Anaerocolumna sp. AGMB13020: one gene and its partner. The protein of the gene in region 1 binds, or shares a complex with, the protein of each later gene. Links are inferred from orthologs where the notes say so. Each region holds a gene or a part of one and is shown in the gene's direction. Other genes may lie near its edges.

What was found.
Region 2: the proteins of accB (region 1) and R2R35_RS05395 are in contact, whole or in part, in a solved structure (PDB 8UXZ), measured with the Escherichia coli proteins. The link is inferred for Anaerocolumna sp. AGMB13020 from one-to-one orthologs.

What each region holds. Positions count from the first base shown.
Region 1 is NZ_CP136910.1:1,983,877-2,000,123, reverse strand. What follows is about bases 9,990-12,858. They hold accB (acetyl-CoA carboxylase biotin carboxyl carrier protein), read left to right. Parts: upstream 9,990-11,147; coding sequence 11,148-11,570; downstream 11,571-12,858. Other genes in these bases: fabZ (3-hydroxyacyl-ACP dehydratase FabZ), read left to right, coding at 11,622-12,044; fabF (beta-ketoacyl-ACP synthase II), read left to right, coding at 9,990-10,810. Also shown: R2R35_RS07885 (SEC-C metal-binding domain-containing protein), read left to right, coding at 195-698; R2R35_RS07880 (methyl-accepting chemotaxis protein), read left to right, coding at 982-2,646; R2R35_RS07875 (helix-turn-helix domain-containing protein), read right to left, coding at 2,856-3,212; R2R35_RS07870 (putative glycoside hydrolase), read left to right, coding at 3,721-5,220; R2R35_RS07865 (RNA polymerase sigma factor), read left to right, coding at 5,432-6,001; R2R35_RS07860 (hypothetical protein), read left to right, coding at 6,030-6,467; acpP (acyl carrier protein), read left to right, coding at 6,581-6,811; enoyl-[acyl-carrier-protein] reductase FabK, read left to right, coding at 6,811-7,761; fabD (ACP S-malonyltransferase), read left to right, coding at 7,765-8,697; fabG (3-oxoacyl-[acyl-carrier-protein] reductase), read left to right, coding at 8,684-9,424; more of fabF, read left to right, coding at 9,572-9,989; accD (acetyl-CoA carboxylase, carboxyltransferase subunit beta), read left to right, coding at 13,759-14,655; R2R35_RS07810 (acetyl-CoA carboxylase carboxyltransferase subunit alpha), read left to right, coding at 14,699-15,490; R2R35_RS07805 (AraC family transcriptional regulator), read right to left, coding at 15,560-16,247. UniProt on the Escherichia coli protein: This protein is a component of the acetyl coenzyme A carboxylase complex; first, biotin carboxylase catalyzes the carboxylation of the carrier protein and then the transcarboxylase transfers the carboxyl group to form malonyl-CoA.
Region 2 is NZ_CP136910.1:1,376,901-1,393,229, reverse strand. What follows is about bases 6,588-9,538. They hold R2R35_RS05395 (acetyl-CoA carboxylase biotin carboxylase subunit), read left to right. Parts: upstream 6,588-7,351; coding sequence 7,352-8,725; downstream 8,726-9,538. Other genes in these bases: R2R35_RS05390 (4'-phosphopantetheinyl transferase family protein), read left to right, coding at 8,958-9,538; R2R35_RS05400 (acetyl-CoA carboxylase biotin carboxyl carrier protein), read left to right, coding at 6,873-7,352; accA (acetyl-CoA carboxylase carboxyl transferase subunit alpha), read left to right, coding at 6,588-6,807. Also shown: R2R35_RS05425 (sensor histidine kinase), read left to right, coding at 1-1,146; R2R35_RS05420 (hypothetical protein), read left to right, coding at 1,241-1,411; R2R35_RS05415 (type 2 lanthipeptide synthetase LanM family protein), read left to right, coding at 1,821-4,982; accD (acetyl-CoA carboxylase, carboxyltransferase subunit beta), read left to right, coding at 5,117-5,917; more of accA, read left to right, coding at 5,941-6,587; more of R2R35_RS05390, read left to right, coding at 9,539-9,728; fabD (ACP S-malonyltransferase), read left to right, coding at 9,749-12,073; R2R35_RS05380 (acyl carrier protein), read left to right, coding at 12,090-12,335; R2R35_RS05375 (beta-ketoacyl synthase N-terminal-like domain-containing protein), read left to right, coding at 12,335-13,621; R2R35_RS05370 (SDR family NAD(P)-dependent oxidoreductase), read left to right, coding at 14,041-16,329. UniProt on the Escherichia coli protein: This protein is a component of the acetyl coenzyme A carboxylase complex; first, biotin carboxylase catalyzes the carboxylation of the carrier protein and then the transcarboxylase transfers the carboxyl group to form malonyl-CoA.

The sequences.
Region 1 (16,247 bases):
GAGAACTGTACAGTCGGTCATCCTTTATGCTGGAGGGGGGATCCAGCGGTTTCAGATGGCACCGGTTAATCTAAATCATCGACGAATTAGATTAATTATAGTATGATGCAATATTTCTAAGATTATACATAAATAAAAAATATTATGTAAAAAATCTATAGAGAATCAAAAGATGATTAAAGGAAGGTAGAACAATGAGTTTATTAACTGAGTGGAGGGACTTTGCGTATGCCCTTGACACAAACCAGAAAGAAGGCCAGCTGTTTTGGGCTAATTATTTTAATGTAGAGCAGGGAATCTATGAGAAGATTCTTGCAGAGCCCGAAGTTGTTGTAGAAGGAACCGTAGCTGAACTAGCAGCAAAATACGGTACTACCATTTCACTTATGACAGGATTCTTAGATGGCATCAACGAGAGCCTTGTGAAAGAAAACCCTATTGAAGAAATGGAAGAGACAACAGTTGTAAATCTCGGATTTGATAAAGAGATGCTTTATAAGAACATGGTAGAGGCGAAAGCAGAATGGCTCTATCAACTTCCTGTCTGGGACAGCCTGTTACCAGAGGAGAAAAGAAAAGAACTCTATCTTGAGCAGAAGAAATCGAAAACCGTAGTCAAAGAGAAAAAAGTAGGACGAAACGATCCCTGTACCTGCGGAAGCGGCAAGAAATATAAATTCTGCTGCGGGAAAGCTTAAGATAAGCGGTTTGTAGAATCTAGATAAATAAATAGTGGTATTTCCACTCTTTGTCCACGCATTATCGAATGCGTGGACATTTTTATAGATAAATTTATATCAGAAATATACGTATAAAAATATAAAGCTCCCTCAGATTGAATAGTTAGTTTAATCAGGGAGACTTTCGAGTTTGCTGTCAAACTAGTGAAAACAATGACAGAAAATGTTGAACAATAAAATTTTTGTTTGATTTTCAGCAGAATTATAGTATGATATATAAAAATATTAAGGGGGAAATACGATGAGATTTTCATTAGGGAGGAAAATCAGGGCTATCATCGTTATCATAGTACTGGTATGCAGTCTTGCATACATGGCTTTATCTTTTTATATGATACAAAGAGCAGTAACCGTGCAGATGAAAAATGACGGACAGACTCTGATAACAACGATTAAAAGAGAATTGATTAAGAACAATGTAACAGAATTGACAGGAATGCAGGAAATATTCCAAGAGATAAAAGGGGCAAGCAATGGAAATATCAGCTATGTTTCTTTATCCGATGCTAATTCCAGTGTATTCTTAACGGATGATAAAATCTTCGGACAGACAGATGAGGTTGACGGGGTATCTTCGGCTACAGTGGGCGGAGACAAAGTACCCCCTGTATCCAGGGAAGAAATTTCAGGGAATATTCTTAAAATGCCTGATGGTACAAAAGTCTATAATATCACAACCGGATTTCAATACAACGGTGAGTCGGGCTATTTGAATCTCGGAATATCTCTGGCTTCTATGTATGAAGAGGTTAGGATGGCATTCTTTGATATGGCTGTTATCGGAATCATTATAATGGCAGTTTCAGTACTAGTTGCTGTAATACCTACCGGCAAGATTATCAAGCCAATTCTTGGTATGTCAGAGAACCTGAAGCTATACGCAGAAGGTGACTTTAGAAAACAAACAGAGGTACACAGCAAAGACGAACTTGGTGACATGAGTAAAGCCCTTGATAATATGAGATTAAATATGGTACAGCTGGTCAGCGGCATTAAGGACAATTCCATACAGGTACTTGACAGTGTAAATAGTCTGAATACAGCTATGGAGGAAAGTTCTCTGTCTGCCATGGAAATATCCAAAGTATCGGAAGAACTGACCGCAGGAGCTGCAGATTTGGCGGATAATTCACAAACAGGCCTTTCTAAGATGAATCTACTGGCTGACAGTGTCAATTCCTTGTATGTAAGTCTTGCGGTTATCCAGAGTAGCATAGAGCAGATTAAGACTGCCAGCTTAAACGGAAACAGATGCCAGAAGGAACTTCATGAGCAGGTTAATGACAACGGTGCGGTTTTTGTTCAAATGAAAAGGACAGTGGATGACCTTGCAGGCAAATTGGGTTCAATTGTCAATATGACCTCTGTAATCAGAGCGATTGCCGACCAGACGAATTTACTTGCAGTAAATGCAAGAATTGAAAGTGCCAGAGCAGGTGAGCAGGGTAAAGGTTTTGCAGTCGTAGCGCAGGAAATTGCTAAACTTGCAGAACAGACCACCCAATCCATAGAAGGAATCGAAAACTTAAGCAAAGAAGTCGAGGAGTCCTTTACCAGAACAGTAGAGATTATGGATAGAGGAGCTAATACTGTACAGGATACTACCACAGCCTCCAAGGAAGCAGGAGAGGCTTTTGAACTTATTGAAAAAGCAATTTATGATGTGATTACTAATGTAGACAGTGTTGTAACGGATATTAAGAAAGTACATACAGGCAAAGAGGATGCCATACATCTAATGGAGAATATTTCATCGGTAGCGCAGCAGTCAAGTGCAGCAACAGAAGAGATTGCGTCCTCACTGGAATGCCAGAATGAGGGTATTGCAAATATAGCACGTTCTACAAAATTACTTCAGGAAATATCCAGAGAGTTATCCCGTCTCATAGACAAATTTGAGTTATAATTGTTACAAAAATAGAATATTAAGCGGCAAGAAGCCTCGTGGCTTTCCTGTAATACATTGTCTGTAAGACACTGCCGATATTGTGTGTAAAAGCGAATAATTATTATTCAAAGCTGGCACACAATATTGGCAGGATATCTTTCAGCCGGTTTGCAGAGGAAAGCCAGGGGGCTTCTTACCGCATTGGCTTAATGCTCAGTTCCTTACTATTATCCATTCAAATCCTGTTTATATTGCTCTTGTTTGTACAAAAGATAATTAACATATTCCAGGACATCTTCTTTTCCTGCTGGAGACAGCAAGTTATATTTCTTGATAAAGTCCGCAGTTTCATTAACAAAATCTCCATAACCTATGCGAAGTGAATTATCGGAAACTCCAAGCATATAGTCACATGATACCTTAAAATAATTGGATAAAGCTATCAGCTTGCTAAAAGAGGGCTCATTCCTCTGTGATTCATAATTAGCAATTGCGCTTGATTTGATTCCAATAACACCAGCCAATTCCCCTTGCGTCAGCTTATGCTTTTGTCTTAAAAATTTTAACCGATCACTAAAATCCATTTTGTTGCTCCCCCTAACTGCATCTTTTATACCCCTTATTCATAATAGAATAAAACACAACCAGAATAATATGCATGCTTTATAATAAAATTCATATAGGTCAAATATATTAATTAACAATACAAAAAAATTATATAACTGTAAAAAGGGTGTGTCAATTCCCAACTTAAGGGTTCTATAAAGTATATTTCATAGAATGGGTTTTCAGAAATTATGAAAGGAAAAGTAATCAGATAATCAGAAAAATAATATATATTTGATTTAGTTGCATGATTCTGACAAGAAAGGCAAAAAATATAATGCACTACTCTGCCAGGAACTGTATAATATAGGTAAATTTAATTTACATATAACGAATATATCATATGACACGTACAAAAGCTGACATAGAAAAGAGGAGCATCTGGAAAGGCTGACCTGCACTGATGTGTTGAATGATCCAGGTGAAACGAGATACAGAAGTATATAAATTATACAGATTCATAAAGCGGAAGGGCAGATAAAATTAATGAGAAAACGTGATATGTATATAAAACCCGGAAAATACAGGGGTATGAGAACGAAAAGAAAAAGAAGGCTACCAGGAATTATCATACTCTCAGTTACCCTAATAACCGCTATTTTATTTCTTGCCTTGTGGCAGTTTCGAATCATAGAACCCGATAAGTTTATCTACTCAATAATAGACAGAGTGAAACAACCAAATGTTATAGCAGAAGATGTAAAGGAAGATCAGAAGTCTCTAAATGAGCCGGATGATATCATAAAACAAGGTAAAGCAGAGCTTGATGAGCAGGCTGAGAGAAAGAAGCCTACGACCACCAATATACCCGAACAGGATACAGTTGTTAATAAACCGGCTGGGGATACTGCTAAGAACCAGGAGGGATCACTGGAAGACTTAGGAAACAGTGTGCAGGAAGCCTCAGTAAACAGCCAGAAACCTCTGACAGAGGATCTTATCAATAAGACCTCAGAGCCTGTACGCGGCATATATGTTTCCGGTGCAAGAGCCGGAATTGATGAATATATGCAGGAGTTGATAGCTCTGGCGGAAAATACCGAAGTTAATGCCATGGTAATCGACATCAAAAATGATTTTGGTGAAATCACTTATAAGACAGAACTTCCTTTGGCGGTAGAGATTGGAGCTGGAACAAGATATATAAAGGATATAAAGAAACTTGTAGAGCAGTTGAAAGAGAAAGATATTTATCTCATAGCCAGAATAGTATCCTTTAAAGATCCTTTATTGGCAAAAGAAAGAAAAGATTTAAGCTTACATGATAAGAATGGTGTAATATTTAAAGACAAGAGCGGTGACAGCTGGGTAAATCCCTATAAACAGGAGGTATGGGATTATCTTATTGCTATCGGAAAAGAAGCTGCTGAAACGGGTTTTGACGAAATACAATTCGATTATATCCGCTTCTCCACAGATGTAGGGATGAAAAACGTTAATTATGGAGCAGAGGCAAAGGATAAGAGCAGGATTGATATCATTACGGAATTTACCAAATATGCCTGCGATAATCTGAAACCTCTTGGAGTAAAGGTCTCGGCAGATGTGTACGGAACTATTATCAGAAGTTCGGTAGATGCAGAAATTGTGGGACAGGACTATGCAGCTATGGCAAAATATCTGGATTTCATTTGTCCGATGATATATCCTTCTCATTATGCAGAAGGCTCTTACGGAATCGATTATCCGGATAGGAGGCCGTATGATACCATACTGGCAGCATTAAAGGAGTCAAAGCTTGTGCTGGAAGCAGAGAATAATAATGAAACCACTGAAGGAGAAGAAGCTGATATAAAAACAACAACAGCAAAGGTAAGACCCTGGTTGCAGGATTTTACAGCCTCCTGGGTTAAACACCATACAGAATACGGTCAGGAGGAAATAAGAGCACAGATAAAGGCCGTATACGATGCCGGGTATACGGAATGGATTCTTTGGAATGGCAGTAATAATTATACGGAAGCAGCTCTTGTTAAGACGAATTAAGCTAGTGCTGCAGATAACATTACGTCTCATTCTACTGCTTTTCCACAGGGCAGATAGCAGGCATTGAAATTATACCAAATCAACATCTGCCAGTAATGAATTCGCTATAAATTTATAAGTTAAAAAAAATAGAAAAAAATAAAAATTTTTTTGCAAGATTTTTAAAAGGAAAGTGTATAAGTATTGGAGCATGCGAAAGGAGGCTGTTAACTTGAAGGATGAGGCAATAATAAACCTGCTGTCTGAAAAAAATGAAATGGGTTTATTAAAGTTGGCTGAAAAGTATGAGAAGCTTTTAATCCATATTGCCGGTACAATCCTTGGCGGACGTAATGAAGATATTGAAGAATGTGTGAATGACACTTATATGAAACTATGGAAGCATATCGACCGTTATGATATGGAAAAAGCCTCCTTGAAAACTTATTTAAAAGTAATTATCAGAAACACAGCAATAAATAAGCTTCGTGATCTAAGCCGCAGAGAGGGAATGGAATATAAAGAAGACTTTTCAGATATTGCCCAGTACTACATCGATCAAAGCCAGAATGTAGAAAATCAGGTATTTCGAAAAGAGGATATTCTCCTTTTAAATGAGATTATAAGAGAACTGGACAAAAAGGACAGGGAGCTTGTACTGCGCAGGTACTATTATCTGCAGTCCTCCAAGGACATTGCCGGTGCTATGAAGATGTCCGTAACAGCAGTAGACAGCAGGTTGTCAAGACTACGGAATAAAATGAAGCTTACCTTTGACCAAAAACTAAGAATCACGGTGTGAACCAATACCTTTAGCAGGAGGTAACAGAATGAATGAACAAACGCTGATAAATATGTTAAGTGAACTGGATGCCGGTTCCTTAAAAGAAAATTTTACAGAAAAAGATTTAAGAAACAAAGATGGAAATGTTTTTAAAAGGGCATATTTCTATATAAGATCCTTAAACCGGAAGGATGATGCGGAAAAGGGAAGTATCCTTAAGAATCATCTGGAAGAGTATACGGAGGCTTCCGAGGAGTTTTTTACGGAAAATGATACGGTAGCAGTCATGGAAGCAGAAGAAGAGGAACCGAATGCCCAATATAGAGGATTTACGATTCATGTCTTTAAGCGCAGCATCAGGAATCTGTTCAGGATTATAACAGCTATTGTAGCGGCACTTATTGTTATCATAGGTCTTGTGATTGTCCTGATCAGAAGAAAACATATCTTCAAACTTTTTAAAAAGGTACAGATCAGTTATTAACAGCCTATAAGAAAAATAAAGAATTCAAGCTGCCTGAACAGCAGGAAAATAAAAAGAAAAAATAAATACATCTTAAGATGTAAGTGAGCATTAGCACACAGATAGGAGATTATATGTTAGAGAAAATTAAAGAGATCATAGCAGCACAGCTTGCAGTAGATGCAGGTACTATTACAGAGACCTCCACTTTCAAAGAGGATTTAGGAGCAGATTCTCTTGAGCTTTTTGAATTGATTATGGCAATGGAAGAAGAATATGATATCGAAATACCTTCAGAAGATTTAAATTCACTGGAATCAGTAGGAGACTTAATAACCTATTTAAAGAATAAGGGTGTGGAATAATGGAAGGTCAGAAAGCATTACACACAGAGATCTGTGATTTGCTTCATATAAAATATCCAATTATACAAGGCGGAATGGCCTGGGTGGCAGAGCATCATCTGGCAGCAGGAGTTTCTGAAGCCGGAGGGCTTGGTATTATTGCTTCAGCCAGTGCAACTGCCGAAATTGTAAGAAATGAAATCAGAAAATGCAAAGAGCTAACAGATAAGCCCTTTGGTGTTAATATTATGATGTTGAATCCTCACGCATCGGAGATTGCAAAGGTAATCATCGAAGAAAAAGTTCCGGTAGTAACAACAGGCGCAGGAAATCCGGAAAAATTCATAAAGGATTGGAAAGCCGCTGGCGTAACCGTTATACCGGTAGTAGCTTCTGTTGCGTTAGCCAGGAGAATGGAGCGCAGTGGTGCTGATGCTTTGATAGCAGAAGGCTGTGAAGCTGGCGGCCATATTGGAGAACTTACCACAATGGCACTGATTCCTCAGATTGTAGATGCGGTTACCATTCCTGTCATAGCAGCGGGAGGTATCGGAGATGGAAGAGGTCTCGCGGCGGTATTTATGCTTGGAGCCAAAGGCGGTCAGGTCGGAACCCGATTTGTAGTAGCAAAGGAATCCATCGTACATGACAATTATAAACAGAGAGTAATCAGTGCGAAGGACATAGATTCAGTAGTAACCGGCCGCTCCACTGGGCATCCCGTAAGAGCTCTTCGCAACAACATGACCAGAAATTACCTTAAATTGGAGCAGGAAGGCAGAAGCTTTGAGGAATTAGAGCTTCTAACCCTGGGATCCTTAAGGAAAGCTGTTATGGAAGGAGATATCACCGAAGGCTCTGTTATGGCAGGCCAGATAGCAGGTCTCATCTCCAAAGAACAGTCCTGTAAGGAAATACTGGAGGAAATAACAGTAGAAGCCTGTCAGGTAATCCAAAAAGGATGGGCATAACATATGGGAAAAACTGCGTTTATATTCCCAGGTCAAGGCGCTCAATACGCAGGCATGGGAAAGGATTTTTATGATACTTACAGCACCTCAAAAGAAATTTATGACAAAGCCGAAGAGCTCCTTTTAATGGACATCAAGGAGCTGTGCTTTGAAGAAAATACAAAATTATCTATTACCAGGTATACACAGCCGGCAATGGCTGTCACCTGTTTAGCCATATACGAAGGCGTAAGGGAATTGGGGTTGACCCCTGATTACTTTGCAGGTTTAAGCCTGGGAGAATATCCGGCAGTTATAGCTTCCGGCGTCTTATCCTTTGAAGAAGGAATTAAACTGGTCAAGATCCGAGGCGAGCTGATGGAAACTGCTGTGCCGGAAGGTTTAGGCGGTATGGCTGCCGTGCTTGGGCTTGACGGTGAAACCATAGAGAAGGTTCTGACAGAAGTGGATGGCATAGCAGTAGTTGCTAATTATAATTGTCCCGGACAGATTGTAATATCCGGAGAGAAAGAAGCGGTAAGTGCAGCCGGTGAGAAGTTATCGGCAGCAGGAGCAAAAAGAGTTATTCCGCTAAATGTCAGCGGACCCTTTCACTCCCCTATGTTAAAAGGGGCGGGGGATAAGCTTCTTCAGGAACTTTACTCCATTATTGTATCAAAGCCTGAAATTCCCTATGTGGCAAATGTAGACGGAAAACCTGTCACAGAGGCAGAAGGTATCAGAGAGAGTTTATCAAAGCAGGTGTATTCCTCCGTAAGATGGGAAGACAGCGTCAGAACTTTACTGGCAGCAGGGGTGGATCTGTTTGTAGAAATCGGTCCAGGAAAGACTCTGTCAGGGTTTATAAGAAAAATTGATAAAAACGTCACCGTTATTAATATAGAGAAAATACAGGATCTTGAGAAGCTTAAGGAGGTTATTCATGCTAGAGGGTAAAACAGCATTCGTTACCGGTGGAAGCAGAGGTATCGGAAGAGCAATAGCAGTTGCTCTTGCGAAGAACGGTGCTACTGTTATTATAAATTACTGCGGTTCTTTCGAAGCTGCAAAGGAAACAGAAGAAATCATCAAAAATAACGGCGGCATGGCCTATCTGCTACAGGGTGATGTAGCCAGCTCCTCTGATGTGGAAAGAATGTTTGCCTGGATTGCTGAAAATGTAAAAAGACTGGATATCCTTGTAAACAATGCAGGTATCACCAGAGATAATCTTATTCTTAAAATGACGGATGAGGAATATAGTCAGGTTATCGATACGAATTTAAAAGGTGTATTTTATTGTTTGAAACATGCCTCTCGAGTGATGTTAAAGCAAAGATACGGAAAAATCATAAATATCTCCTCTATTTCCGGTATTCACGGTAATCCCGGCCAGGTTAACTACAGCGCAGCCAAAGCCGGTGTAATCGGAATGACCAAAACCCTGGCAAGAGAGTTATCCTCCAGAAATATTAACGTAAATGCCATTGCTCCTGGGTATATCAATACGGATATGACGGTGCATCTAAAAGAGGAGATCAAAGCAAAAGCCCTTGAAACAATTCCTCTAAAAAGATTTGGTGAAGGAGAGGACATTGCAGAGGCAGTGGTATTTCTGGCATCTGATAAGGCCTCTTACATCACAGGGCAGGTATTGTCTGTAGATGGTGGTATGGGAATATAAATTTTTGGCACAATTAAGGCATATTTCGAAAAACATGAAATACGTTGAGGAAGACATGAAAATAGTGTGAAATGTAATATTTTACACTGGTAACTTGGTGCCTGCGATCATAAATTTGCAGGTGGTTAGAAAGGCATGGATATGAATATGAAAAAACGAGTAGTAGTTACCGGATTAGGAGTTATTACACCTATTGGTAATAATATAGAAGATTTTTGGAAAAGTATAAAAGAACAAAAGGTACCCTTTGCACCGATTACTTACTTTGATACCACAGAATATAAGGTTAAGCTGGCGGCACAGGTAAAGGACTTTAAACCCGAAGACTATATGGAAGCCAAGACTGCCAAACGTATGGAGAACTTCTGTCAGTTTGCTGTAGCTGCAGCAGGTGAAGCTATTAAGAATTCAGGACTGGATTTGACAAAAGAAGATGTAACCAGAGTCGGTGTTTGTGTAGGTTCCGGTATCGGAAGCCTTCAGGCAGTTGAAAGGGAGCATTCAAAGCTTGTGGAGAAAGGGCCAAAAAGAGTTGCTCCTTTGCTGGTACCCTTAATGATCTCGAATATGGCTGCTGGCAACGTGGCAATCCAGTACGGGCTAAAGGGTAAATGTACCAATGTGGTTACAGCTTGTGCAACGGGTACTCATTCTATTGGTGATGCGGTTCGTTATATACAGTGTGACGAAGCAGATGTCATGATAGCAGGCGGTACAGAAGCAGCTATCAGCCCTATTGGTGTGGCAGGGTTTTCCGCGCTGACAGCCATGACCACCGAAACAGATCCTAAGAGAGCCTCCATCCCTTTTGATAAAGACAGAAGCGGTTTTGTTATGGGAGAAGGAGCAGGAATCGTAGTATTGGAATCCTATGAACATGCGGTGGAGAGAGGAGCAACCATATTGGCGGAAATAGCCGGTTACGGTGCAACTTGTGATGCTTTTCATATTACTTCTCCTTCCGAAGACGGAGAAGGTGCAGCAAGAGCTATGCTTACAGCAGTAAAAGAAGCTGGAATAACACCGGAGGAGGTTGATTATGTCAATGCTCACGGAACCAGCACCCACCATAATGATTTGTTTGAAACCAGATCCATAAAGATGGCCTTTAAAGACCATGCCTATAATCTCCTTGTGAATTCCACCAAGTCAATGACCGGACATTTGCTGGGTGCAGCAGGTGCAGTTGAGTTCATTGTATGTGTAAAATCCGTTATGGAGAATTATGTTCATGCAACGGTAGGTTATGAAATACCCGATGAGGAGCTGGACTTAAATTATGTAAAGACACCTGTAACCGACAGAGTAATAAATTATGCTATATCCAATTCCTTAGGTTTTGGCGGTCATAACGGCAGCTTACTGGTTAAGAAATTCACAGAGTAACGAAGCCTTAAAAAGCCTTAAAATAACAAAACCATAAAATAACAAAACCATAAAATAACAAATCTTTAAAATAACAAAGCCATGAAATAATAAATTCATAAAATAACAATTCTTTAAAATAACGAAGCTTTAGAATAACGAAATTTTTTGAGTAACGAAATTTATATAAGCGAACTCAATTGCTGCAAGATATCAGGTAAGTCGAAAGAGGCTTGCACCAGTACTCAGAAGAATACAAGAGTTTTTGAAAACCTAAAGGTATAAAATACCAGTGAATCATACATTTTATATCTATGAGCAGTCAGAATATAACTTATGTAAGAAAGGAGGATTAGAAGTGAAACAGGAAGAAATTCTTCAATTAATAAAAGCTGTCTCTTCCAGTAATTTAACAGCCTTCCGTTACAAAGACGGAGAGGTGTCACTGGAACTGGAATGTATCCAGAAAGAGGCAGGAGAAGTCCTGACGAAGGTTATTCATCCGGTAAAGGAGGAGAGCACTTCTGAATCAGAGGAAAACCTGTTAGTGATTAAATCCCCCATGGTGGGTACCTTTTATACCGCAAAATCCCAGAACAGTGAACCCTATGTTCAAGTAGGTGACAAGGTTAAGAAGGGGCAGGCCGTTGGTATCATTGAAGCCATGAAACTAATGAATGAAATTGAATCAGAATACGATGGAATCGTTGATAAGATAGTTGCATATAACAAGGATATGGTGGAATACGGACAGCCGTTGATCTATATCAGACCACTGTAGGTATAAGCTGATTAAGCCTGATAAGCGCAGGATAGGGAGAAAAGTAATAATATGTTGGATATTAATGAAATTAAGAAGATCATACCTCAGAGAAGTCCTTTTTTAATGGTAGACAGGATTCTGGAATTAGACCCCGGAAAACGTGCTGTCGGCAGGAAATGCGTTTCCTACAATGAACCTTATTTTGAAGGTCATTTTCCGGAAGAACCGGTTATGCCGGGAGTGCTTATCATAGAAGCACTGGCACAGGTTGGTGCGGTAATCTGTCTTTCCATTGAAGAAAACAAGGGTAAGAATGCTTTATTTGGAGGTATTAACAAAGCAAGGTTTCGCAACAAAGTTTTTCCGGGAGATGTTCTCACAATGGAAGTTGAGCTGATAAAAAGGAAAGGAAATATAGGGATTGCCACAGCGAAGGCCTTTAACGAAGAGAAGGTATTTGCAGAAGCAGAACTTATTTTTGTCCTCGGCTAGGAAAGAGGGAGCTATGATTAATAAGATACTAATTGCCAACAGAGGAGAAATCGCAGTACGTATAATTCGTGCCTGCAGAGAACTTGGAATTGCTTCCGTAGCTATATGCTCGGATATTGATAAGGAAGCCCTTCATGCCCAATTGGCAGATGAGACCATCTGCATCGGGCCGGTATCCTCAAAAGACAGTTATTTAAAGATGGACAGAATCATAAGCGCAGCCTGTGCAGCAGGAGCAGATGCCATACATCCGGGCTTTGGATTTCTTTCTGAGAATGCCAGATTTTCTGATTTATGTGAAAAATGCGGAATTACTTTCATTGGTCCCACCGGTGAGGTCATTGATAAGATGGGAAACAAATCCGAAGCCAGAAAGACTATGATGGAGGCTGGTGTTCCGGTAGTACCGGGAACCAAAGAAGCAGTAGCTTCCTCTGAGGAAGGCCTTACGATTGCAAATGAAATCGGTTATCCGGTTATCGTAAAAGCCAGTGCCGGCGGCGGTGGCAAAGGAATGCGTATCGTTCGGGCGGAAGAAGAATTTGTGAAGCTTTTTGAGACTGCAGGGCAGGAAGCAAAGAATGCTTTTGGCGATGATACCCTGTATATTGAGAAATACATTGAAAGTGCAAGGCATATTGAATTTCAGATATTAGCAGATAATTATGGCAATGTCATTCATCTGGGTGAAAGGGATTGCTCACTGCAGAGAAGACATCAGAAGCTCATAGAAGAAGCACCAGCCTATCGTATGCCCCCTGAAATACGGGAAGCCATGGGCGAAGCAGCAGTAAAAGCTGCCAAAGCAGCGGGTTATCAAAATGCCGGAACCATTGAATTTATCCTGGATAAAGAGAATAATTTTTATTTTATAGAAATGAATACAAGAATACAGGTGGAACATGGAATTACAGAGCTGATAACGGGAATTGACCTGATCAAAGAGCAGATAGGTATTGCAGAAGGTAAGACCTTAAACCTGACACAGGCTGATGTCAAGATGAACGGTCACGCCATTGAATGCAGGATTAATGCTGAAAACCCTTTAAAAGGTTTTATGCCCTGTCCAGGAACAGTAACCTCTCTTCATTTCCCCGGTGGTAACGGTGTCCGCATCGATTCCGCCCTATATGCCGGGTATAAAATACCGTCGGCATATGATTCTCTTATAGTAAAGCTCATGGTTCATGATACGGACAGAGAGAAGGCAATTCGTAAAATGCGAGGTGTACTTGGAGAGCTTGTCATTGAAGGGATAACAACCAATCTGGATTTCCAGTACATGCTCATAAATCACGAGGACTTTAAGAACGGTAATACGGACACAGGTTTTGTGGAAAGACTGTTGATGGAAGACAAGGAAATACAGATAGACAAGAAAATGCAGATAGAAAAGGAAACATCAAAAGACCGGGATATACAAAAAGACAAGGAAATGCCGGAAGACAAGGAAATGCAGGAAGACAAAGAAATGCCGGAAGCGATATAAGAAAGCCATTTCCACTTTTGGCTGAAATGCGATGCTGTGAGAATGGCTGTTTGTGTGAGTTGTTAAAGATATGATCGTATCTGTAGCAATAATACATTTGCAAGCAGATGTGGCTGTAGTGATTACGAATATGTATTTTAGGTTCGAATTAGAGGTTAGACTGAAAAACTCGTTGTTTTTCGGCATCCCGATTTGTAGTGTGCAAGGCGCACAGAGGGGAGTTCCATGCTTAAGGAAATGTTTAAGAAAAATATATCAGCTGGTACGGAGCAAAAACTCCTGAACCAGGGACAGAAAATAAAAGATTCCATCTATGATGCACAGATTCCCGAGGGCCTCTTTGACAAATGCGATAAATGCGGTGAGATTGTCTATCTGGAGGATGTGATCCAGAACTATTTTATCTGCCCTGTATGCGGCGGCTATTTCCGAATCAGCCCCAGGGCAAGACTTAGTATGATACTGGATAAAGGAAGTTTTGAGGAATGGGATGTGAATCTTCCGGTAAGCGACCCCCTAAATTTCCCCGGATATCAGGATAAATTAAATCACCTTCGTATGGCAACCGGACTCGAAGATGCAGTGATAACAGGCGAAGGGAACATCGATGGCACAAAGGTTGCTATTGGTGTCATGGCCTCTGCATTTTTAATGGGAAGCATGGGAGAGACCGTTGGGGAGAAGATTACCCGTCTTGTGGAAAAAGCAACAAAAAGACGGCTTCCGGTTGTATTGTTCTGTTGTTCCGGAGGAGCCAGAATGCAGGAGGGAATCGTATCCCTGATGCAGATGGCGAAAACAGCACAGGCAATCAAGAAGCATGATGAGGCAGGATTATTATATATACCGGTACTGACAGATCCCACCACCGGGGGCGTTATGGCAAGCTTTGCTATGTTAGGTGATGTTATAATTGCTGAACCAGGTGCTTTAATTGGATTTGCAGGTCCAAGAGTAATTGAACAGACCATTGGACAGAAATTACCGGAAGGTTTTCAGAGTGCTGAATTTTTACTGGAACACGGTTTTGTTGACAAAGTGGTAAAACGTAATAAGTTAAGACAGACCTTATCACTATTGGTAAAGAGCCAGGATGCAGGTATAGACAGCAAAGAAGAATAAATTTTTATAATGTGCATGCAAAAGTACGCAGATGGGAGGTAATATGCCGGCAGAATTAACAGCGTGGGAACGTGTTGAAATAGCAAGAGGAATTAGCAGACCTACCAGCCTTGATTTTATCAGCGGTATCTTTAATAAATTTACAGAGCTCCATGGTGACAGACAAGGGAAAGATGACGGTGCGGTCATCGGCGGAATTGCTGTGATAGACGGGGAATATGTAACGGTAATCGGTCTTCAGAAGGGCCGTAATCTTAAAGAGAATACCAGGCGTAATTACGGAATGGCTAATCCTTCCGGATACCGTAAAGCCTTAAGACTGATGAAGCAGGCAGAGAAATTTAACAGACCGGTTATCTGCTTTGTAGATACCCCAGGAGCTTATCCGGGAATAGAAGCGGAAGAAAGGGGTCAGGGAGAAGCGATAGCCAGGAATCTCTTTGAAATGTCCGGGCTTAAGGTACCTGTTCTAAGTATTATTATCGGTGAAGGCGGCAGCGGAGGAGCTCTTGCCTTAGCAGTTGCAAATGAGGTATGGATGATGGAGAATGCAATCTATTCCATATTATCACCGGAGGGTTTTGCCTCCATACTCTGGAAAGACAGCAGAAAAGCATCGGATGCAGCGGAAGTCATGAAGATAACTGCAAAAGACCTTCTGGAGCTTCGCATTATCGAACGGATTATTCCGGAGGAGGAGCCTTTGAACCTGGAGAATTTATGCTGTGTGGCAGAAGCCTTAAGGACAGAGATTTTATCCTTTATACATTCCTATAAAAAGAAAGACACGGATGAAATAACCCAGCAGCGTTATGAAAGATTCAGAAAGATGTAGCTGCTTATGGTGCTGAAGATTGTGCAAAGAGAAGAAGGTATTTGGTTCTTCCTCTGAAAGACAAGGTCTTCAGCATTTTTTTCGGTATTCTCTGGCGGTCATGCCGTAATATCTTTTAAAGGCATTGGAAAAGTGTTCGGAAGAGGAATATCCGATATCCAGGGCAATATCCGTAATACGATTATTCGGATCCAAAAGAAAGATTAACGCCGCAGACATCCTGGCTTCTGTTTTCTTTTGAAGAAAGGATTTCCCGTAGTGTTTTTTTAAGAGCCGCTCTGTCTGTCTTGTGCCTAAGCCTAAGCGCTCTGCTAATATGTTTAAGGAAAGATTCTTATACTCATATAAAAAGTATTCTTCTATGATAAGGAATTTACCATAACCCAGATCAAAAGGAATAGTCTTTTCATGATTCATTGGTATACGCACATAATTTCTTGACATTTTGATAATAAGCTGCTGTAAAAGAGTTTCTACCAGCTTATAGTAACCGTCATATTTTTTCTCCAATTCATAAAATATTTGCTGCATCAGGGCATGAATATTCTGACTGTCCTGTCCAAACCAGAATTTCGTTTCTAAAAAAAGCTGCATGTAATTGTCAGCTTTTTTTTGCTGTTTTCCTTTGCTTAGTTTTTCTGTTTTCAGATAGATACAATATTCAAACATGGGGTCCTGAGCATCTGGAATTTGCTCATGCTCCACGTGAGGACCGGTAATATACAGTGTATTGGGTACAATAGGATAGGGAATACCA
Region 2 (16,329 bases), 600 kb from region 1 along the record:
CTGAACAGCCAGGTAGTGACCTATTCAAACATACTAATTTTTGTAATTATTCTTTACTTATCTGTCATGACCTATTTTCTTTATTATGAAAAATTTATGGTGAGATTTTTGGTAATAAATCTGTATATTATTTTGAGTGTGTTTGGCGAGCTTTTATTTACTTTTCTTATTAGCCTGCTGGAAGATAATATTGATCTGGGTTACCTTATATCAACACTGAACAGCAGGGAAAGATTTCTCTATACAATCGTATTATTAGGGATTTGGGCTGTCCTTTATCAAATTTTAAAGAGGGCTTTCAAAGGAAAGATTACTTATATATATAAATATAAAAGATTATTGCTTGCTTTTGTAATTGGCGGAGGCAGTGCCACGGTTTATTTCCAGAGAATTTATCTCCAGAACATAACCGGAGATATGATGTTACAGTGGACATGTTTTCTGATATGGTGCATCTTGTGCGTAACGGTTGCAATTGTCTATATCATTTACAGGGATAATCTGGAACGGGCTAACCTTGCAGAAGTCTATAAGCAGATGACAGCACAGAACTACAGTAATTTATCAACATTATACAAAAAAAATTCCAGTATATATCATGATCTAAAGAACCATATGAATATATTGCATCAGTACTTAATGAACAATGATTCCAGACAGGCCCTTGCCTATATAGAATCCATCGTGGAACCAATACGTTTACTGGATAGTACCGTTAAAACGGAGAATCAGATCCTGGATATCATACTAAATTATAAACTTACAGAAGCCACAAAATATGACATCCAGGTGGAAACTGATATTGAGAAGATAGGCAAGGTTCAAATCAGAGATGATGATTTATGCTCTATTGTATCCAACATATTTGACAATGCCATTGAGGCCTGTTATCTGGTAAAGAAATCTCAGAAGTGGATCAATGTGGTTATGAAGAAGAAAAACAATATGTTAATTGTAAAAGTAAGTAACAGCTTGGCCCATAAACCGAAGGTCTTAAATGATTCCATTGTTACATCAAAGGAAGATAAGAATTTACATGGGTTAGGGCTCTGGAGTATAAAAACCATAGTAAATCAATATGAAGGTCTGCTGGACTATAATTATGATGACAATCTGTTTGAAATCATTGTAACGTTAAACTGCTGAATAGAGACAAAACATTGTCATTGGTGTACAAGCTGCTGCAAGACAAGCATGAAATGATATGATAGGATAAAAAAATTAAAATGGAGGTAAAGAAATGACAACAAAATTAACAAGAGTAAAAACAGGGAACCAGTTCAATCATCCAGCCGGAGATATACCAGCAGAAATCAGTGAAATCGTTTCTCTAAGGGAGAGTAAGAACCCCGATGCGATTTATACAATTACAGTTGGGTGCAGCGGATTCTTAACATTAATCTGCTGCTGAAAAAATATCTCAAAGAAGAGAGGAGACAAGCTAGTATTGTCTCCTCTTCTTTTTTTAGCAGGAAGAAAGTAGTGTATCAATACCAGAGTCTGCAAAGCTGGAGTCTGGTATAGCAAGGGAAAAGTAAATAACAGAGAAGAGTAATCAGAGAAACGGTACATGAAATAGAAAGTAAAAAGTACATGTTGAAAAAGCACATGGCATAGAAAGTAAAAAGTACATGTTGAAAAAGTACAGGGCATAGAAAGTTAAAAGCACATGTTGAAAAAGCACATGGCATAGAAAGTAAAAAGTACATGTTGAAAAAGCACATGGCATAGAAAGTTAAAAGCACATGTCGAAAAAGCATGATATAGAAAGTAAAAAGTACATGTCGAAAAAAGCAAATGGCATAGAAAGTTAAAAGTACATGTCGAAGAAAGTTCATGACAGGGGACAGTATATGAGAAATCTTGAGAAGAGCAGTGTTTTATATGAAAGAAATTATAAGATAAGCCATTTATCCGTAAGCAGTGAGAGTAAAAACTACTGGGAAAAACTACTGGGAAAAGACACCATGAATCATTTATATAAGAAGCCAGGTATTGTTAATCATTTAAATAACGGTGAATTTGAGATCTCTGATGATATATTTCACCCAATCAGGAGGTTAGCATTCCTATTCGAGAGTAATTTATACGCTGGTGAAAACCTTGCTTTCTATGAAGAACATACGGATTTTGCATACTTTTATCAATATTTCCTTAAATTAGCCCAGTACTATTTCCATTTGGAGCTTTCAGCTGATAGCAATAGTAAAAACAGGGATATAACCCGGGATTTTTTAAAGATTATCTATAAAAAAATAAAAGCAATAAGTATTAGAACATTAATTAATGAGATTCATTTTCTGAAAGCAGAGGGATATTTAAAGGGCTGTAATTCAGAGGAGGAATATGAATATTATCAGGAGAATTATCTAAAGGATATAAACTATATCTATGAAATCTGTGAAAACTATCCTGTAATGCTAAGAGGTATTCTGGAAACCATTGTTTCCTTTACAGACTTCCTGACAGGTGTGTTAATTAAGCTTCGGCAGGATAAGAAAGAGCTTATACAGCATATTTTTTACGGAGAGCCATTTGATCGGGTTATATCTTTTGATGCAGATATAGCGGATAATCATCAGAGTTCAAAAACGGTAATAAAGTTTACCTTTGATAATGAAAAAAGTGTAATCTATAAACCTCATTCACTGGCAAACGAAATATTTTATCAGAATTTCGTGAATTGGATATCAGGAGAATGCAGTATACCGGAATTTTCAAGAAGGATGCTGGACAGGGGGAATTACGGCTGGGAAGAAGTAATCCGGCATAAAGGCTGCCTGAATAAGCAGGAAATTAAAAATTACTATACCAGAATGGGAATTAATTTATTTGCAGCTTATCTCTTAAAGACCAGTGACCTGCATTATGAAAATCTGATAGCGTTTGGTGAATTTCCGGTAATTATTGACCTGGAAACCTTAATAGGAACAGAAAGGGAGGCAGAAAATACTGCGGAAGGGCAGGTGAGAAAAGCTTTGAGTGAGTCTGTGTTATACCTTGGTTTATTACCGGTGTATCATTGGGAAGCTGGGGGGAAGGGAGTAGATGTCAGCGGAATCAGTGGAGGTGCAGGTCAGAAAGTACCCTTTAAGATACCTTATATTACAAACAACAAATCCTCTGATATATCCATAGAATATCGATACCCAAGTACTCATGGTGCAAAGAATCTTCCCTCCTTATTGGGAAGTGATATCAAGGAGAGCTTATTTACAGAAGACCTGTTGAGAGGTTTTTGGCTGGCGTACACCGCTTCGCTTGAGAAGAAAGAGGAGCTGAAAGAGCGACTGAAAGAACTGAAACAAACGAAAAGCAGATACTTAGTAAGAGATACCCAGCACTATTCGTCGCTTCTTACGGCATCCTATCATCCTGATTTCCTGATGGATGGCAGCGACAGGAATATGTTGTTCTACCAGCTCTATGAAACCTGTCCTTACAAGGTTCAACATAGAAATAAAATAGTCGAAGCGGAAGTCAGAGAATTAATGAAAGGAGATATACCACAGTTTTTTATGGAAGCTGATGGGAAAGCCTTCATTTTTTCCGACGGAACCAGATTGGAAAACTTCTTTCATAAGACTGCTTACAGCAGTTTGTGTGAACGAATAGATAACTTAAGCTATTCGGACATGGAAAAACAGGAGGTTTTTATACGGATAACCATGGACCAGAATACCATAAATATGAACATGAGGTTTGGCACAAGCAGTTTCCAGAGGCAATCGAAGCAAAGAAAGGAGCTTATGAAAGAAACCATAATTGACAGTAGGCTTATAGCTCAGGCAGCTGAAAAACTAGGTGACCGGTTGGTGTCACAGGCAATTTTTAACGAAGCTTTTACAGAAGTGAACTGGACAGGAATATTCCATACGGGAACTGGGGTAAATAATAAGTTTTTCAAACCGCTGAATCCTTATCTCTATGATGGGATTGCAGGTGTTGCAATTTTTATGAATTTATTAAATACCATTAGAAGAAAGTCTTCGTATACCAGGTTGTGTGAAATAGTAGAGCAAACCCTCTTTGCCTATACGGATAGGAATCTGGAGGCAAGAGCTACAGTGAATAAAGAAAAGGGAATAGGTGCCTTTACAGGGGAAGCCTCTCTTGTCTACACTTATCAGACCTTGTATAAAGTCACAGGAGATTTAAGATATCTGAATTATGCAAAAAAACAGGTTTGGATACTTGCAGGGTTAATTGAGAAGGACAAAGACTTTGATCTTCTCAATGGAAATGCAGGGGTAATCATTGTCCTTTGCAATCTCTATGAATTGACCCAGGAAGAGGAATACCTGGCAACTGCAAGGAAAGCAGCTGATATTCTGAGAAAGAATGCCGTTCGTATGCCCCGCGGAGCTGGTATTCTGCTAAGCACCTGTGAGGTTCCCTTGGGAGGGCTTTCTCACGGTAACAGCGGAATCTGCCTTGCTTTAGCCCTTTTGTCAAAAACAGCCAATACTACGGAATATTATGGCTTTATAAATGAGTTGTTAAACTATGAGGAAAGTTTATACGATTCAGAGCGGAATAACTGGTCGGATTTGCGGGATGGGAAGAAGAAAGAAAGCTCTGTTTCCTGGTGTCATGGGTCAGGGGGGATTCTATTAAGCCGGATGGGACTCCTTAATACCCTGGGTAATGAATTTTCAGAAAGACTTACCAGGGATATCGACAGGGCGTTAAAGAATATTTCTGACAATCCTTTACGAGCCAGCTATTGCTTATGTCATGGCAATTGTGGAAATATCCATATTGCAAATTCCTATGCCAGATATAGCGGAAACAAAGACATCCTGGAAGGTTATAACGATTGTATGGCAAGCCTGGTAACAGGAATATTAAATGACAGTTCTGACATTACCTTATCCGAATACTACCATCCCGGTTTTATGACTGGAACAGCAGGCATTGGTTACAGTCTGCTTGGTTATTTAAGGGAGGAGATACCAAATATATTAACACTTTCCCAATAACTTCTTATGCCCATAATTTGAGCGTTTACGGACAGAATGTTTCATTGATTTTCTTTTATGCTACCATACCATTAACTATAAGAAAGAATAGTATCAGGGTGTCGTTCGAAAAAACAGATTGGAGGTAGAGAGAAGTGGAGGAGATTGCCTTTCGAAAATGCAGCAGGTGTGGATATGTTCATGAGAATACAAGGTTTAAGAGGGAGCATTACATATGTAATAAATGCGGTACATACAATACCATGACTTTTTCAGACAGACTCGATGCCATTGTTGATGGAGGAACCTTTGAAGAATTAAATGAAGAAATGGCTTTTCAGGATCCCATAATATTCCCGGGCTATGAAGAAAAATATGAAAAAGCGGCAGAAATAACCGGCTTAAAGGAAGCTATCATAACCGGTTATGGAGAAATTAACGGAATAGGCACCATGATTGGAATTATGGATTCTAGATTTATTATGGCAAGTATGGGAATTACTGTTGGTACGAAAATAACCTGTATGTTTGAAGAAGCGCAAAAACGTAAGCTTCCGGTCATAATATTTTCAACTTCAGGAGGTGCCAGGATGCAGGAAGGAATCTATTCTCTTATGCAGATGGCAAAGACAGCAGCTGCAGTACAGGAATTCAGTGAAGCTGGCGGTTACTATATCAGTGTCCTTACCAATCCCACAACAGGGGGAGTAAGTGCCAGTTTTGCTTTTTTAGGAGATACTATTCTGGCAGAACCCAATGCTTTAATCGGTTTTGCAGGGAAGAGGGTAATTGAACAGACCATTAAGGAACTATTACCGGAGGGGTTTCAAACTTCGGAATATCTGCTGGAGCATGGATTTCTGGATGCTATTGTCCCCAGAGAAGGTTTAAAAGCCTTATTGTTCCGGCTGTTAAAATACCATACAGTGCCAAAGACGGATGCCTGTGCTTATTAATATAAAATTAAGGAGGGAACGTGGTGAGTAATCAAATACATAATCTGGACAGCGAAGGGACAACAACCAGGCAGGAAAACAGTACCTGGAATAATATCCTCAGTATAAGAAGTGAAAAACGGTTTAAGAGCATGGAATTGGCCAATAACGTCTTCACGGATTTTATTGAACTGCACGGAGACAGATATTATGGAGATGACAGGGCGATTGTTGGCGGTCTGGCATATCTAAGCAATATCCCGGTTACCGTCATATGCCAGTACAAGGGAAAAGACTTGGCAGACAGTAAATTACGGCAATATGGCATGCCGCTGCCGGAGGGGTACCGAAAGGCCTTAAGGCTTATGAAGCAGGCGGAAAAATTTAATCGGCCCATCATATGCTTTATTGATACACCAGGTGCATTTCCCGGTATAAATGCGGAAGAAAGAGGACAAGCAGAAGCAATTGCAAGGAACTTATTTGAAATGTCAGCCCTTGGTGTCCCGGTAATATCCGTAGTCATTAGTGAAGGAGGCAGCGGTGGAGCTCTGGCCCTTGGAGTGGCTAATAAAGTATTTATGCTGGAGAAGGCAATCTACTCGGTAGTATCACCGGAGGGCTGTGCAAGTATTTTATGGAGAGACTCCAAAAAGGCAAGTCTGGCCTCGGAACATCTGAAGCTGACAGCCGGCGATATCTATGAGGCAGGAATAATTGACCGGGTAATCAGCGAAAAGGGAACCTTTGAGCAGCTGTGTGAAAGACTTAGAAGCATCCTGCAGAAAGAAATTATACAATTGCAAAAACTCTCAGGAATGGAACTGAAGGAAGCCCGCAGAAATAAATTCCGTGAAATCGGCAATATAAGAAAATTGAAAGAGGATGTTCTAAGACGCGTTGATGCATAGCTATAAAATAAAGGAAGGGGAAAATAATATTAACGTATTATGTATAATGTATGAATGGTGAAAATTTGATAAGTATTTTAGAAATCTGTGAAAAGTCAGAACTGAACTATTTTAAGTACTCCATGAATGGGGAGGAATTATCCTTTCAAAAAGGCGTCCTAAAGGAAAGTGATGTTAAATATGAATCACAAAGTGTAGCAACCAAAGAAAGTATTGACATAGAAAAGCTGGTACAGGAAAACACAGATATCCTTGCTCTGGATAAAAAGCCTGGGCGTCATGCAGCTGGTAGCTCAGGCAGTATGGAAGGAACGGAATACGTTATTGTTAAATCAAATTTTGTTGGAGCTTTTTCCGTAGCGGACAGTCTTAAGGGTGGAAAAAAGGAAGTAAACAAAGGCAGTGTGTTAGGAGTGATAGAGGCAATGAAAGTATATAACGATGTAATAGCACCGGTTGACGGTATCGTTGAGGAAATCATGGCAGCCGATGGGAGTCTGGTGGAATGCGATCAGGAATTACTTTCTATTAAGGTGAGTGGATGATGGGGAAATATAATAAGGTGTTGGTTGCAAACAGGGGAGAAATTGCAGTAAGAATAATTAAGGCTCTCAGAGAACTTGGAATCCGTACGGTAGCCGTATATTCCAATGTTGATAAGGATTCCCCCCACTTAAGAATCGCCGATGAAAAGGTCTGTATCGGCGATGCCAGGGACTCTTATCTGAATGTATACAAAATCCTGTCCGTGGCAACAAAATACAATGTGGATGCAATACATCCGGGAATTGGATTTATGGCTGAATCCGGTGAATTTGCCAGACTGTGTGAGCAATACAAGATAGGATTTATTGGACCGTCCAGTGAATTGATAGATGCCATTGGAAATAAGAGTAATGCAAAGCTGATAGCCAAAGAGTGTCAGGTTCCTGTTATAGAAGGTGCCACTGCACCTGTTAACAGTTATCACGAATGTGAAGAATTAGGTGAGCTTATAGGTTTTCCGGTTTTGTTAAAAGCAACCCACGGAGGCGGCGGAAAAGGTATCCGAATCGTGAAGGAGAAGGAAAAGCTGAAAGATAATTATAATCTTTGCAAAATAGAAGCGAAGGCTGCCTTTAATAACAATGAACTGCTTCTGGAGAAAGCAATACTGGGTTTCAAGCATTTTGAAGTTCAGATATTGGGTGATACCTACGGAAATGTCATTCATTTAGGTGACAGGGAATGTACGGTCCAAAGGGCAAACCAGAAAGTAATTGAAGAAGCAAGGTGCGTAAACATTGCCGAAGAGGTAAGACAGAAGATCTATGCAGATGCCTTAAAAATCGCAAAACACATTAAGTATGCAGGACCTGGCACAATTGAATTCTTAGTGCTTTCAAACGGAGAGTATTATTTCCTGGAGATGAATACCAGGCTTCAGGTGGAGCATACCATCACGGAAATGGTTACGGGAATTGATATTGTAAAGGAGCAGATACGGGTATTTGAAGGAGAGAGCCTGAGTGTAACCCAGGAGGATATCAAGTTTGACGGATATGCCCTGCAATGCAGAATTCTGGCTGAAGATACACTAAAAGGCGGAATTCCCTCCCTTGGTAAGCTTACGAAATGGAATATGCCCGGTGGTTTCAATGTCCGGGTGGACAGTGGATACGGCTGCGGATGTACGGTGTCACCGTATTATGATTCTATGATTGCCAAAGTATGCTGTAAGGCCCCGGATAAAGCCCAGGCTGTTAAAAAAATGTACATATGTCTGGAGGAAATGAACATAGAAGGAATAAATACCAATGTGGATTTCTTAAAGTTCCTTCTTGGTAAACCTGAATTTCTGGAAGGCGATTACACAGAAGTATTCATGAGTAAAATACTGGAGGAGTATCAGTATGCTCTTATGAATTCTGCAATTTAAGCCATATTACTTACCAATAAAGGACATTTTTATTATGGGGTTCTAAAAGTGCTATATTATTATCAAATGCTATGAAAAAGAGATGAAAAGTATCAATCTATGTTTCGGCTAGTTGATGGTATCGTCTTTGTATAAGAAGGATGCGGATATTTTAAGATATCCATGGCGAAGCTATGCCTTTTACCAAAAGGCATAGCTGCCAGGGGTCATAAAAACAATTGGGAAGCAATCCTTGAAAGAGGGTTGTTTTTATTTTAGCCGGGAGGTGAGAACTATCAATGGGAAGAAAGATTTTTCTGGTAATTATTTTCTGGAAGGAAAAGCTCAGGACCGCAGCTATGAGGTTGTGCTGAATCTTACATACATGGCTGAAAATAAAAGCCATCAGCTTATTCCATTTTTAACTACCGAAGAACAGGATTATATTAAATTCATCAAAAGTGATAAAAGGCTTAAAAGTTATCTATACGGAAGGTATTCATTAAAAAAAGCAGTTTCTGAGTACAGCAAAGAGGTACAGCTAAAAAATATTAATATTAAGAATGGTATTTTCGGGCAACCGGTAATTGAACTGGAAGCTTTCAGAAGTCCGGGAGGAAGTCTTTCTCATTGTGAAACCTGTGCGGCCTCCCTGGTGTTTGATGAAACGCTTATTATGGGAATTGACATAGAGGAAGTAAATCGGAATGTGAAAAAAGCATTGGAAAATAATATTACAGCCCATGAAGCGTCTCTGATAAAAAATCTGGCAATGCAGGAAGCCTTAGCTTTTGTTATCTTATGGACAGCCAAGGAAGCTCTGGCTAAATGCCTGAAGACCGGATTAACGGTTCCGCTGGAATTATATGAAGTGGAGAAAATCGAGAATAAAGAGAAGTATTTTAAGCTTAGCTTTACCCATTTTATGCAATATTCGGCTTACGCCTTTGTTTTTGATACTTACGTCTGTTCCATAACCTATCCAAAGCTAATAGAGCTATCCTTAGAGATTACAAATATATAAGATAAGAAAGAAGGTAAAATATGAAGGCATATGTATTTCCAGGTCAAGGCGCTCAATATAAGGGTATGGGAAAAGAATTATTTGAAGAATTCCCGGAACTTGTATCCGGTGCGGATAAAATATTAGGTTATTCCATAAAGGAGCTGTGCTTGGAGGACCCGGAGTCAAAATTGGGTTTTACAGAATATACACAGCCGGCATTGTATACGGTAAATGCTCTAACCTATCTTAAGAAATGCAAGGAGGCGGAGGAAAACCCTGATTTTGTAGCCGGGCATAGCCTGGGGGAATACAATGCCCTCCATGCAGCAGGAGCTTTTGACTTTGAGACCGGCTTAAAGCTCGTGAAAAAAAGAGGGGAATTAATGGGGCAGGCAAGTGGCGGAGGAATGGCAGCCATTATCGGTCTGAAAGAAAATGAAATATCCCATATATTACAAACAGAAGGTCTAAGCGAAATCGATATTGCAAATTACAATTGTCCTTCCCAAATCGTGATTTCAGGCCCCAAAGAAGCTATTCTTCAGGCAAAAAATGTTTTTGAGAATTACACAGGGGTTAAATTGTTCTCGATACTAAATGTCAGCGGAGCTTTTCATTCCAGGTATATGAAAGGGTCAAGTGAACTGTTTGAACAGTTCCTGGCAGAGTTTAGCTTCAAAGAAATGAGTATACCGGTAATATCCAATGTATCTGCCAGACCTTATAAACAAAAAGAAATGAAAGATAATTTAGTAAAGCAGATAACACATTCGGTTCGGTGGACAGATACGATCCGGCTGCTGCTGGGGTTAGGTGAGATAACATTTGAAGAAATCGGAATCGGCAGAACCCTTACCGGACTTATAAGGCATATAAGGACAGAAGCAGAGCCATTTAAGATGGAGCAGGAGGAGTACAAGGAATATTTTGGGCAGAAGGTGACAGAAGATACTGACGGGGAAAATAGCAAGGAAAGGTCTGTTGCAGACAAGGATAACGGTGAAAACAAGTATGCAACAGACATTACCTATGATTCTTTAGGCAGCGAAGAGTTTAAGAAAGATTACAATCTTCGTTATGCATATATTACCGGTGCTATGTATCGAGGTGTTTCCTCAAAAGATATGGTGGTAAGAATGGGAAAAGCCGGTATGTTAGGATTCCTGGGTACCGGTGGTTTATCACTGGAGGAGATTGAGGCTTCCATAAAATACATCCAGGAAAAATTAAATCAAGGACAGGCTTATGGCATGAACTTTCTCTATGATCCCAATAATCCGGAAAAAGAAGAAAAGATCATCGATTTGTATTTTAGATATCAGGTGAAGGTAATTGAAGCTTCAGCTTTTATGGGAGTTACGCCTGCTCTTGTACGATACAAAGCGAAAGGCCTGTTAAGAAATGAAAAGGGAGATATTAAGAGTACCAATAAGATTATTGCAAAGATATCAAGGCCAGAAGTAGCAGAGGCTTTTATGAGCCCGGCTCCGGCCAGAATTATCGATCGGCTATTAAGCGAAGGAAAGATCACTGCTTCAGAGGCGGAAATGCTTCAAAGCGTACCAGTTGCCAATGACCTGTGCGTGGAGGCGGATTCGGGTGGGCATACGGACTGCGGAGTAACCTATACCCTCCTTCCTGCCATCCTAAAACTCAGAAATGATATGATGGAAAAATTCTGCTATAAAAGAAAAATCCACATTGGAGCAGCCGGAGGAATCGGAACCCCGGAGGCAGCCGGTGCTTCCTTTATCCTGGGTGCGGATTTTATTGTTACCGGCTCCATTAATCAATGTACGGTGGAAGCAGGCACCAGTGATGCGGTAAAGGAGTTGTTGCAGCAGATGAATGTGCAGGATACGGACTATGCTCCTGCGGGGGATATGTTTGAATTCGGAGCGAAGGTACAGGTACTTAAAAAAGGCCTTTTTTTCCCTGCAAGAGCCAATAAGCTCTATGATTTATACCGTCAGTTCAATTCCATTGATGAAATTGATAGTAAAACCAGGGACCAGATACAGGACAGATATTTTAAGCGCAGCTTCGACAGCATCTATGAGGAATTGAAAAACTATTATTCACCGGAAGAAATAAAGAAAGCAGAAAAAAATCCCAAGAATAAAATGGCAATGATTTTTAAATGGTATTTTCATTACAGTACAAAAAGTGCTCTGACCGGAGATGCTGATTCGAAAGTAGATTACCAGGTACACTGCGGACCTGCCCTGGGAGCTTTTAATCAATGGATTAAGGGAACCAAATACGAGCCCTGGAAGAACCGTCATGTGGACGAAATCGCTTTACTGATGTTGGGAGAAACTGCAACCTTCTTAAACAACCGCTTTCGATTATTGAAAGCATAAAATAAGGGAGAATCATATGGATAAGAGCGAAATTTTTATAATAATGAAAGAAATAATAGCTGAAATATTGCCGGAGGTTTACCCCGGTCAAATTACTCCGGAAGACAGTTTAAGAGAGCTTGGAGCAAATTCGGTAGACCGGATGGATATTATTATCGAACTGATGGAAAGACTGGGGGTAAAAATTCCGCTTGTGGAATTCGGACAGCTTAAGAATATCCAGGGAATTGTTGATCTGGTATATTCAAAAAAAGTGTCATGATGCCGGGAGGGGATAAAACTGTCTATGTAACCGGTATGGGAGTAGTGAATGCCATTGCAGACTCAATCCCTGATTTTGAACAGGGCTTAAGAAACGGGCGCCAGAGCTTTCGGTATCTTGAGGGGAAAACGGTTAATAATGCAAGAGTCATAGGAGCTGATATTAGCTCCTTTTCTTTTGACAAAAGAATGGATTCCTATGGAGGTTCAGAAAGAGTACCCGAAGCTTTCATTGATAGAGCCAGAAAAACTGCCCGCAGAGCTTCGATTACCGTGAAAGCCGCATTAGCCTGTGTTTTGGAGGCTTATTGTCAGGCAGACCTTTTCAATAGAACTATTCCCGGTGACAGAATTGCAATTATCGTGACGGGCAGCAATCTTACAAGCGGTATCAGGGAGGGGTATTTCGACAAGTTTCAAAAAGATCCGGAATACCTGACACCCCAATATGCCCTGCAATTTATGGATACGGATCATGTCGGTACCTTAAGTGAGATATTTGGCATCCAGGGTGAGGGCTTTACGGTAGGAGGTGCCTCAGCCAGTGGGAATGCAGGTATTATTAAGGCCTGGCAATTGCTGCAGCTGGGACTTGCGGAGGCTTGTGTGGTAGTGGGGGCATTAACGGAGTTGACCAATATGGAGCTTCAAGGCTTTTATAATATAGGAGCCTTGGGCGGACGAAAGTATTACGGCGAGCCTGATAAGGCCTGCCGTCCATTTGATGAAGAACATGAAGGATTTCTCTATGGGCAGGCTTCCGGCTGCTTGATTTTAGAATCAGAAAGATCGGCAGCTCAAAGAGCTGTACGACCTCTTGCCGAAATTCTTGGAGGTGTGATAAACCTTGATGGTAACAGGTCCAGCAATCCAAGTCTGGCCGGTGAAATAAAAGCAATGGCAAGGACCCTGGAGACAGCGGGAATTAAGCCAGAGGAAGTGGATTATATCAATGCGCACGGAAGCTCCTCCCCTCTGGGAGATGATACGGAATTAGAGGCGATTAAAGGAGTTTATAAAGAGAATACTTCCAGGATAGTTATCAACTCTACAAAAGGGTTAACCGGTCACTGTTTATTTTCAGCCGGAGTTGTGGAAGCTATTGCTGTTATTCTTCAAATGAACTTCGGTTTTATTCACCCAAATGCTAATTTGGAGAAGCCCAGCTGCCAGGAGTTCTTATTTGCAGGAAAAATAGCGGTGCCAGCTTCTATAAGGGTGGCTATGAGTAATTCTTTTGGTTTTGGGGGGATTAATACGAGTATCTTAATAAAGGGTGTGAGATGAAACTTCAAAAGGAAGTTTTTCGCAAGGGGACGGCAATGTGCGCAAAACCGAAAGACTCATACTTCAATTTCAAGGTATAAGAAGTCCTGGTTCTATGAATATTTTGTGCTTGACATCTTATAAACCAGATAACTCGCTGCGCTCAAACAATCTGCTTTATAAGATAGCACAAAATTTTCATAGAAAGGACTTCTAATACCTTTCAATAGGCGTATTCGTTCTTTCGGTTTTGCGCAAATTGCCTGATACGTTTAATGAAAGAATCATGATATAAAAAGCTATAGTGAGTTTATAGAATGCTTGTGCCGTGCTGGATGGGGACAAGCATTTTTTAAATTATTTCATAGGTTTGTAAGGCTAGTCATTGTAACTGTTTAGAATACAAACGGTTTTAAGTTATATCGGTAAGGAGGGAAGTCATGATAGAAAATCAATCAGATAACATGAATATTCTTGAGGTTAGAACTTCAGATATTGCAATAATAGGTATGGCTTGCCGCTTTCCAGAGGCTGATAATTACAATGAATTTTGGAGTCACCTGGAAAAGGGTGATAACTTAATCAAAGAAATTGATGAAAAGCGGTGGGATACCAAACAATATTATTCTTCTCTTATGGAAGCGGATAAAAGCATTAGTAAATGGTGTGGAAGAGTGGAGCGGATGGAATATTTTGATAATCATTTTTTTAAGATATCACCCCGTGAGGCCCTTGTAATGGACCCCCATCAGAGACAACTGTTGGAAATAGCCTGGCAATGTATAGAAGATGCCGGTTTAAATAGAAAGCAGCTGCAAAAAGGCAAGACTGCTGTTTACATGAATGCTTCCCATAACGATTATGGACTCAGGGCATATGCGGTTGACAGAGAAGTTGACAGCTATACGAATTTAGGAAATTATCAATGTATTTCTGCAAACAGAATCTCTTATGCCTTTGGGCTGACGGGGCAAAGTTTGTCGGTAGAGGCTGCCTGTGCAGCTTCTTTAGTAGCCGTTAACGAAGGGGTAAGAGCATTAAAGAGCCGTGAATGTGATTATGTTCTGGTAGGAAGTGCCAATTATATTCTTCACCAGGGACGTTATATTTCTTATTCAAAAGCAAGGATGCTAAGTCCGGAGGGGCAATGTAAGACCTTTGATGCCAATGCGGATGGTTATGTTCCGGGAGAGGGAGCAGGCGTCTTACTTTTGCAGCGTTTGGAGGATGCCGTTGCAGAGAGAAACCATATCCATGCTGTAATCAAGGCTGCCAAAGCAAGTCATATCGGTGAGCATATTTCCATCACTGCCCCTAAGGTAAGCGAACAGGAGAAATTGATCTTATCGGCATACGCAGAAGCCGGGTTTACCCCGGAGACCGTAAGTTATGTGGAAGCTCACGGTACCGGAACCCCCCTGGGAGACCCCATTGAAGTGGAGGGGCTGACCAGAGCCTTCAGAGAATACACAAAGGCCTCCGGTTATTGCAAAATCGGATCTGTTAAAACCAACATCGGTCACCTGGAAGGGACTTCAGGACTTGCAGGTTTGATCAAGACGGTTCTTATGATGAAGAATCATAAAATAGCTAAGACGTTAAATATCAAACAACTGAATCCTATTATAAATTTTAAGGCAACACCTTTTATTCCGGCAGATAACTTAAGTGATTGGAAACGATTGGAGGAAACCATACCTCTGCGGGCAGGTATAAGCTCCTATGGCTTTGGCGGTGCCGGCTGTCACGTTCTGCTGGAAGAATATCAGCCAGAAAAAAAGGCAGAAGCTTCTGGAAATATCAATGTATTTTTATTATCAGCAAAAAGTTCAAAAAGCCTTGCAATGCTTCTAGACAGCTGGAGAAACTTTGTTACCACCCGGGAATTTCAGGCTTTAAGCTTTCATGATATTCTTGGCACGGCAATGGCAAGCCGCTCTGGTTTCCGGTTTCGGTATGGGATTAAGGCTGAGAATAAAGAAGAACTTATAAGAAGTTTAAAGGATGCGGCCATACTTCCAAAGAAAGCAAGCTATGATAATTGGTTATTGTACCTCTGTGATCTGAAGCTGACAGGGTTTGGTGATTTTAAAAAGCTATATGAAACACAATCAATTTTTCGCGTTTGCCTGGAAGGCTTTCGAAAATGTATGAAAGCCGGGGAGTGGAATGGCCTGCTTAAGAGAAGCTGGAAAGAGGCTGATAAAAAGCTGTATTCCTTTATGGTAACCTATTCCATTGCAGTTGCTTTGCAAGAGCTGGGGATTCCTTTTACTTCCATTGCTTCTAGCGGTATGGGATCTTGGGCTGCTCTTGGAATAAGCGGAATCTTAGAACCTAATGATATCCTCCATTATCTTATGGGAAAAAGGGAAAGTAACAGCTTATGCTTTCACAGACCCACTATCACTTTTCTTGATTACACAGGGGATATTGGTAATAAAGTAAATAAGATTATGCCGTATCAGATCACAGGAATGAATATAAAAAAACTGTTGGAGGGTATAAAGCTTGAATTTACTGATTTTATAGAATATCAGCAAAAAGCAGGAATCTTGTATCATAGTGTTCCTTCTTTTCGCAAGCTGTTAGAGGAATGGAATAATCCGTTAGCACAAGCCGGTATGAGTATAAAAGAACTTTTATTTTCAAAGTATACCGATTTTCAAGGTTCAAAAGAGCAATTACTGACGATTGTTCTTCTTAGCAGCTCTCTCAGAAGATTAAAC